One region of the Paraburkholderia sp. RL17-368-BIF-A genome, then DNA from elsewhere that is predicted to be linked to it. Evidence: riboswitches for the same ligand, from Rfam matches in the RefSeq annotation. Region 1 holds a riboswitch; the other holds the start of a gene.
The links. Region 1 has a riboswitch for cobalamin ahead of P0D87_RS16800 (TonB-dependent receptor domain-containing protein). Riboswitches for the same ligand answer to the same signal wherever they lie in the genome.

Region 1 (4,363 bases):
CGACTTCGGGTCGTAATACGGGCTCTTGCTATCGAACTGCGTGGGGTCCGGATAGGCCGTGGACGCAACTTCAGCAAGCCCCGCGATGCCCGGCTCGGGGCAGCTCGAGTGATAGAACAGCACGCCGTCGCCGATCTGCATGCCATCGCGCATGAAGTTGCGAGCCTGATAGTTGCGCACGCCCGTCCACGGCAGCGTGCGGTGCGCGGCGTTGGCGAGATGGTCGATGCTTGCTTCGTCCGGTTCGGACTTCATTAGCCAGTAGCGCATGAATCGAATTGAACGTTAGGGGTTTGAAGAAGCACGGCGCCCAAACAAAAACGGCACCGGACGCAAGTCCGATGCCGTTCCAAATAAGGTCCCCGCCTTAGCCGCTAGGCCGGCATCCTGAACCGGGGGTTCAGAATTGGTCGCAGTTAGCAGCACTTCGGGTACATCAGACAGAGTGACGCGCACGCCCGTGCTACAAATTTCCGCAACCGTGCACATGGCATTGGTTCAAGGAATATATGACCTTGGCGAACCAGGCAGGGAAGCTAAACCGATGAAGCTAAACCGATGACACTCAAACGATTGACTCAAACGTTGGGGACCTGTTCGCCTCGCGCAGTTCGTGCATGCTTCACGAACCTTGCCTGCTTACTTTCCGTTTGAATCCGCAGCCGGTATCAGCACCGGCCGCACTGCTTGCAACATGCTACTTGCAACTTACTGCACGCTGTACTGCTCGATGACAGTACCCAGTTGCTCGTTCATTTGATGCATTGTACGCCGGATTTCTTCAGCGGGAAATGCTTCTCCGTGACGCACGCTTGTTTGCAGCTTAAGCAGTTCGGATGCCAGCGACAGCGCAGCCATGACTGCAATGCGATCCGTGCCGCGCACGTTGCTGTTATTGCGGATCTTCGACATTTCGGCGTCGACTCGCGCGACTGCTTCAAGCAGCGCGCCTTCCGTTTCCGGCGAGCAGGCGAGGCGATAGGGCACGCCGAGAATCGATACTTCGATCTGCTTGGTCGTCATGCATTTTCTCCGTGGCGAGTGGCGTCGCTCTCTGTTTCGACCTCGTGCGGAGCGGGCTCGAGCAGATCGAGCTGGTTGTCCGGCTCGTTGTGCGCACGCGCACGCGGCAATTTTTCGAGGATCGCGTTCAGGCGCACCTGCGCGTCGTCGATCTTGGCCGACAGCGCGTCGCGCTCCGCTTGCAGTGCGTCGCGTTCCTCGCGCAGCAGCGCAAGTTCCGTGCGCGTAGCTTCGGCTTCGGCGCGCGACTGCGCGAGTTGCTCTTCGAGCGCGAGGCGCGCTTCATTGTGGCGCTGGCTGATCGCGATCAGCTTGCCGATATTCTGTGAAAGTGTTTCGAGTTCGGTGAGCATGTGCTGCGTCCTCTAAAGACATCGCATTTTAGCGCGGAATGTCGCACGTTCCGACATTTGTCTCGTTTCGAGACGTAACAACCCCGCTTTTTGCAGCCTTTTTTCGACTGAAGAAGAGAAACTACGCGCGTGCCGGAGATCGCGTCGGACAATAGCTCGACCCTGTCCGAATGAATCGCTCTCGCGGCCCGCGTTCTTGACTGACTCAGAGGGCGCTCATACACTGGCCGCACTCTGGTGCCCGCGCGCATTTCATTGTGCGCGCAGTTAAACGGGAAGCAGGCCGCGCCGTTCTACCCGAACGCGCCAACCTGCGCTGCCCCCGCAACGGTAAGCGACCGCATTTCGCGTGCATTGCAGTTCGTCGCATTCGCTGCAGTTCATTGCTGCTCATCGCAGTTCAGTGCTGCGGTACGAATCGTATTTCGAACAGCAGTTCGCGCTTTTGCAGTTCGATCCCCATCGCGTGTTCCGGTTCAACTCGCGAGTGTGCCACTGCGCGTCACGCGTGGGAAGGCGGGATCGAAAGTCGTTAGCCCGGATACCGGCCAGAGGGAGGGGCGCGCGGCGCGAATTGTCAAAAGCGCACGCGCCTCGTTACGCGACGGCCTGCGGGGAAGCGGGCCGCGCACGCCATCCACGGGAAATCTCACTTCATGCTGTCCCCCATCGCCCGCGCGGTGCTGCTCGCTTTTGCCGGGCTGCCCCATCTCGCGCATGCGCAGGCCGCCGCGCCTGCAAACGCCGACGCTTTGTCCACCGCTTCGTCCACTGCATCGTCCACTGTTTTATCGCCCGTCGTGGTGACCGCCGAGCGCGGACCGCAAGCGCTTGCCGATACGATCCCGCAGACGTCGCTATTCGATCAGCAGGACCTGGCCGACACCACCGCAACGGATCTGCCCGGCCTGCTGCAACTCGCGCCCGGCGCGCAAATCTCGCGTACAGGCGGGCCCGGTTCGACGGCGAGCCTTTATTTGCGCGGCGCGTCGTCGACGCAATCGCTGATTCTCATCGACGGCGTGCGCGTCGATTCCGTGAGTCTCGGCACCGCGCAAATCGCGCAGGTTCCGCTCGATCAGATCGATCACGTCGAAGTCGTGAACGGCAACGTGTCCGCGTTATACGGCTCCGGTGCGATCGGCGGCGTGGTACAGGTGTTCACGAAAGACGGCGGCGCGCATCCGCCGCGTTTCAATTTCTCCCTGGGCTACGGCAGCTATCACACGCAGACGCAGCAGGTCGGCGCGAACGGCGCATTGGATAAAGACGGCCGCACGACCTTCAGCATTTCGCTCGCGCGCTCGAAAGACGACGGCTTTTCAGCGCTCAATCCAAGCGAGGCGCCCAACGCGAATCCGAACGCGAACGGCTATCTGAACGAGAGCATTTCGGCGTCGCTGCGCCACAAGTTCAACGACCAATGGGACGCGGGCGTCCGCTATCTGCAGTCGAACGGCAACAACAGCTACGACAACGCGTACGGCGCGCCGACCGATCTGAACAACCTCTACACGAAAGTGCGGCAGGTGTCCGCGTTCGCCAACGGCAAGCTGACCGACTGGTGGACCACGCACTTCATCGTGTCCGAAGGCGACGACCGCAGCGTGTCGAAGACCAACGGCCTCTACAACGGACGCTTCGATACCGACAACCGGCAATACACGTGGCAGAACGATTTCGCGCTGGCCGCGCAGCAAAAACTGCGCGTGGGCTACGAGCATCTCGATCAGAGCCTCGACTCCGATACGTTCGCCGCGCCCACGCGGCATGTCGATTCCGTCTTCGCGGGCTACACGGCGCGCTTCGGACGCAATCAGATCCAGGCCAACGTGCGGCGCGACCAGTACTCCGATTTCGGCGGAGCGAACAGTTACTATCTCGGCTATGGGTTCGACATCACGCCGCATTGGAAGCTGAGCGCAAGCTATTCGGATTCGTTTCGCGCGCCGAGCTTCGACGATCTGTACTATCCGCTAAGCGGCAATCCGTCGATTCAGCCCGAGCGCAGCCATTCGCTCGAAGCGGCGCTGCAGTACGCGTCGAATGCGTTGGGCGTGATGCGTTTGAGTGCTTTCCAGACGCGTTATTCGAATCTGATCGACTATCAGCAGGTCACGCCGGGCATCTATCTGGCGGAGAACGTGGGGCATGCAAAAGTGCAGGGGCTCGAGGGATCGTGGAGCGGACATGTGGGCAAGACCGATGTGCGCGCATCGGTCACGCTGCAAAATCCCGTCGATCTCGACAACGACGTGGACCTCGTGCGGCGCGCGCGGCGCTTCGCGTCCTTGACGGTGAACCGCAGCATCGCAGGGTGGCGCGTGGGCGGCGAGTGGGTCGTGAGCGGCCCGCGCGAGGACAGCAGCGGCAAGCTCGGCGGCTACGGCATCGTGAATCTGTCCGCGCGCTACAACATCACGAAAGCCTGGTACGTGGCCGCGCAAATCCAGAATCTGTTGAACAAGGACTATGAAACGGCCTACTCGTATAACTCGCCGGGGCGCGGTGCGTATGTCACGCTCGGCTGGCAGCAGCAGTGATGCGCGCGCCATGTTGAGAGCGCGCCGATGAGTCGTCATCCAGGTTCGTTGCCCGCCGCATTGCACGCGATGACCGCGAAGCGCGCCGCGGCAATCTGGCTCGTGCTCGCGCTCGCCGCGCTGGTCGTGCTGATGGCGTCGCTGGCGCTGGGCAGCGTCTCGCTCGCGCCCGCGCGCGTGATCGAGGCGCTGTCGCCGTTGCATGCGTCCGCGTCCGGCTCTGCAAGCGCCTCCGAGGATCTCGCCGGCGAGATCGTCCGCACGCTGCGCTTGCCGCGCGCATTAGCCGGTTTCGCGTGCGGCGCATTGCTCGCGATGGCCGGTGCGCTGCTGCAAGTGCTGTTGCGCAATCCGCTCGCGGAGCCGTACGTGTTGGGCGTATCGGGCGGGGCCGCGAGCTTCGCGCTGATCGCGATGATCGCCGGCAGCGCGTGGTGGCTCGTC
Region 2 (4,363 bases), on a different contig from region 1:
CGGCACGCGTCCTGACCGACCATCCACAGATCGAGCGACAACACCGGCGCGCCGCTCGCGTGCGCGAGAATCATGGGATCGAGAAAGTCGGGCCCGGTCTTGAAGACACGCACGCGCCGCCCGAGCCGCCGATGGTAGCGCGCAAGACCCGCGGTGATCGTGGTCTTGCCCTGGCCCGACGCGGGCGCGCTGATGAAGAGCGCGGGGCAGGCGGACACGTTCAGAACTCCACGCCGCGCTGCGCTTTCACGCCTTGCTCGCGATACGGATGCTTGACGATGCGCATTTCGGTAACGAGGTCGGCGGCTTCGATCAGCGCGTCGGGCGCATGACGGCCTGTCACGACCACATGAAGCATCTCTGGACGCACGGCGATGACGGACAGCACTTCGTCGAGCGGCAGGTACTCGTACTTGAGCACGGTGTTCAGCTCGTCGAGGATCACCATCTGATAGTCGCCGCTTTCGATCATCCGGCGCGCTTCGTCCCAGCCCTTGCGCGCGGTCGCGATGTCGGCGTCGCGGTTCTGCGTGTTCCAGGTGTAGCCGTCGCCCATCGTGACGAAATCGCAATTCGCAATCGCGCCGAGAAAGTCGCGCTCCGACGTATGCAGCGCGCCCTTGATGAACTGCACGACGCCAAGACGCATGCCGTGGCCGAGCACGCGCACGGCCATGCCGAACGCAGCGGTCGTCTTGCCTTTGCCGGTGCCGGTGTTGACGATCAGCAGACCCTTTTCGACGGTCGCGTTGGCCTGTTTCTTTTCGTGGCCTTCGCGCCGGCGTTCGGTCATGCGTTGATGCGATTCGGGATCGGTCTTCATGGAAGGTCCTGGTCAGTGAAGGTGGCGCTGCGCGGCAGCGCGTGTTCGGTCGATGCAATCGCCACGGTGACGCCCGCGTGGACGGTTTTGCGAGCGACGAGATAGGGCGTGTGCGCAGCAGCGTGGATCGACGCGCCAAGCAACGCACACGGTTCGCAGACGCCGTCGACGCCGAGATGCTCGCGCGCCGCCGCCGACGGCTCGGCGACATGCAGCGCGGCAATCTGCTCGCGAGTGAAGAGTTGCAGCGGCAATTTGTGGCGCGCGCAGAACGCGAGCAAGCCGGGTTCTTGCGCTTTGGTTTCGATCGAGGCGACGGCCGCGATGTCTTCGAACGCATGCGAGCCGAGCGCTGCGCGCACAGCGTTTTCGATTTCTTCCGCCGACGTATGCAAGCGGCAACCGATGCCCACGCTAAGCGTTTTCATCGGTCATCCTTCGCCAGCGACGCGACGCCGCCGATCACCACGATCGCGGGCGAGCCGAGTCCCGCGCGCGCGACGGCATCGGCGAAATCACCGAGTGTGGCGAGCGCATGCCGCTGCTCGGGGCGCGTTGCGGATTCGATCGCGGCACACGGAGTCTGTGCCGACATGCCCGCTGCCAGCAACGCGCTGACGATGTCGTTTAGCCGCCGCATGCCCATATAGATGACGAGCGTCATGCGCGTGGCGGCGAGCGCGGCCCAATCCGGCTCGCTCGTGCCCGCGCCGTGGCCGGTCACGAACACCACGCCTTGCGCATGATCGCGGTGCGTGACCGGAATGCCGATGGCCGCCGGCGCCGCAATGCCGGCCGTGATGCCGCTGACGATTTCGACGTCGACGCCCGCCGCATGCAGCGCCTGTTGCTCTTCGCCGCCTCTGCCGAACACGAAGGGATCGCCGCCCTTCAAACGCGCGACGCTGCGCCCTTCGTTCAGATGCGCGAGCATTTGTTCGACGATGCCGTGTTGCGGCGTCGACGGATGACCGCCGCGCTTGCCGACATACACGATGCACGCATCGGCGCGCGCAAATTGCAGCACGTCGGGGTTCACCAGATCGTCGACGAGTATCACGTCGGCTTGCGCGAGCGCGCGGGTTGCCTTCAGCGTCATCAGTTCGACGTCGCCGGGGCCTGCGCCGATCAGCCATGCGCGTTTCATCGCGGCATGCGCCGCGTCGGCGCACATGCAATCGCGCAGCGTCGACATACACGCAATGTGATGGAAATTGAAGTCATTCGAAACTGTGCATTCGCGCACGACAGCAAACGCGGATTGCAGACCGCTTCCCTAAGTCGTGCTTGAGCGCCTTCACATCCGTCCCTCGCGGATTCCGGCGGCCGGCGGCGTGACGTTAACAACGCACGGCCGCCTCCGCGTCTGGCCGGTATCCGGGCTGGCGGCCTCACGCGCTTTGCCTTCCCGCCCACATTCGTTCGAATGTGCTGGACAGTGGCACTGAAAACGCATGTGCGGCGCAAAAAATAATCGCGCCGCCGGTCGCTTACCGTTGCGGGGACAGCACAGGTTGAGCGCAAGCGCGCTGCCTGTTTCCCGTTTAACTGCACACGCGAGCACATGTGCGGGCACCAGACGCGCGCATACGATAGCACACGGCAAGCCCGTCCGATAAGCGCGCCGGGCTTGCGTTTTCTTGACGGCGCAAGGCGCGCGGCCTACACTCGCACGCACTTCTGGTGCTCGTGTGCGCGCTCGTGCGCATGCAGTTAAACGGGAAACAGGGCGCCCGCCTCGCATGGATCGGGTCAACCTGTGCTGCCCCCGCAACGGTAAGCGAAAAGCGACGTCATGGCGGTTTGCATGGCGCCGCGGAGCCGGCTTCGATGTCCACGCGCAAGGCCGCGTCGGCATATCACCACTGGGCGAGAAATCACTCGTCCGGGAAGGGGAAGCGGCGCTTTCGCCAGCCCGGATACCGGCCGGAACACGAAGGGCGAACGCCGCGGGGAAGCGGCGCTGCGCTCATGACCTCATACCCGTATTCTGCGTTTCCCTGGTGTAGCGGCAAGGCCGTCGTGCGTTCCCGCGTTTTGCGATGCGACGTCATGCGCAAAGCGCGTGATTCGGCCGGCCAGCAGATGCAACTCTCACGGATGGACTCACCATGCAAGTTCAGATGCGCAAGATTCCCGTCACCATCGTCACGGGCTTTCTCGGCAGCGGCAAGACGACGTTGCTGCGGCACATTCTTCGGAACGCGGGCGGCAAGCGCATTGCGGTGATCGTCAACGAGTTCGGCGAGATCGGCATAGACGGTGAAATCCTCAAAGGTTGCGGCATTGGTTGCGATGAAAACGGCGTCGAGACCGAAGGCCAATTGTATGAACTGGCGAACGGTTGCCTGTGCTGCACGGTCCAGGAAGAGTTCTTTCCGGTGATGGAAAAACTCGTCGAGCGCCGTGAGCAGATCGACCATGTGCTGATCGAAACGTCGGGGCTCGCGTTGCCGAAGCCGCTCGTGCAGGCGTTCAACTGGCCGCAGATCAAGAACAGTTTCACGGTGGATGCGGTGATTACCGTCGTCGATGGACCCGCTGCGGCAAGCGGCCAATTCGCTGAAAATCCGCTTGCCGTCGACGCGCAACGCAAGGCCGATCCGAATCTCGACCACGAGTCGCCGCTGCACGAATTGTTCGAGGATCAATTGTCGGCTGCGGATCTGGTGATTCTGAACAAGACCGATCTGCTCGACGAAGCAGGCCAGAACGCGGTCGAAGCCGTGATTCGCGCCGAAATTCCGCCTCAGGTGAAGATCGTGCGCGCCCATAGGGGCGAGCTCGATCTGCACGCGTTGTTCGGGCTCGAAGCGGCGTCGGAGGAAACCATTCACTTGCGCCACGATCACCACGGTTCGGCCGACGACGCCGATCATCATCACGATGAGTTCGATTCGGTGGTCGTGAATGCAAAGGCGCAGTCGCGTGAAGCGGTGATCGCCGCGCTGCAAGGACTCGTGGGGAACAACACGATTTATCGCGTGAAGGGTTTCGCGGCGTTGCCGGGCGCGCCGATGCGGCTCGTCGTTCAAGGCGTGGGCCGGCGCTTCGATAGTTATTTCGATCGACGCTGGCAGCCAGGTGAACTGGAAGAACTAGGCGAAGGCGCCGAAAGCCGCTTCGTGCTGATCGGTGAAGACCTCGACCAGGCTGCGCTGCAACGCGCGTTCGACGCCGCGCTCGGCGTCGCAGCCGCTGTCGCCGCGCAACAGACGTAAGCCGGTATAGACACATGCATCTGCTGCGCACCACGCCGGGCGGTTTCGTCGACGATACGCAAGGCGTGATCCGCATCGATCAGCGGCCCGCGGACATCGTCATTCTGAGTTCCGCGGATACGACGCTGTCGTTGCTCGCGAGCGTGTTTCCCCGTCTCGGCGACGGCTTTCCGAGCGTGCGCCTCGCGAATGTCACGTATCTGCGGCAGCCTGCCTCCGTGGACTTTTACGTCGAAGACGTGTTGCAACATGCGCGCGTGGTCGTGGTCGATCATCTTGGCGGCGAGGCGTACTGGCCATACGGCATCGAGCAGGTGGT

Region 2: another riboswitch for cobalamin. It lies ahead of cobA (uroporphyrinogen-III C-methyltransferase); the one in region 1 lies ahead of P0D87_RS16800 (TonB-dependent receptor domain-containing protein).

What each region holds. Positions count from the first base shown of each region.
Region 1 is NZ_JARESN010000008.1:262,808-267,170, reverse strand. It holds gene P0D87_RS16820 (EVE domain-containing protein) at 1-270, opposite strand, end outside; RNA gene ssrS (6S RNA) at 356-537, opposite strand; gene P0D87_RS16810 (cell division protein ZapA) at 709-1,023, opposite strand; gene P0D87_RS16805 (hypothetical protein) at 1,020-1,376, opposite strand; cobalamin riboswitch at 1,595-1,943, shown strand; gene P0D87_RS16800 (TonB-dependent receptor domain-containing protein) at 2,033-3,919, shown strand; gene P0D87_RS16795 (FecCD family ABC transporter permease) at 3,947-4,363, shown strand, end outside.
Region 2 is NZ_JARESN010000034.1:5,689-10,051, reverse strand. It holds gene P0D87_RS31410 (cobyrinic acid a,c-diamide synthase CobB) at 1-218, opposite strand, end outside; gene cobO (cob(I)yrinic acid a,c-diamide adenosyltransferase) at 221-823, opposite strand; gene P0D87_RS31400 (cobalamin biosynthesis protein) at 820-1,251, opposite strand; gene cobA (uroporphyrinogen-III C-methyltransferase) at 1,248-1,970, opposite strand; cobalamin riboswitch at 2,175-2,418, opposite strand; cobalamin riboswitch at 2,488-2,768, shown strand; gene cobW (cobalamin biosynthesis protein CobW) at 2,935-4,044, shown strand; gene cobN (cobaltochelatase subunit CobN) at 4,059-4,363, shown strand, end outside.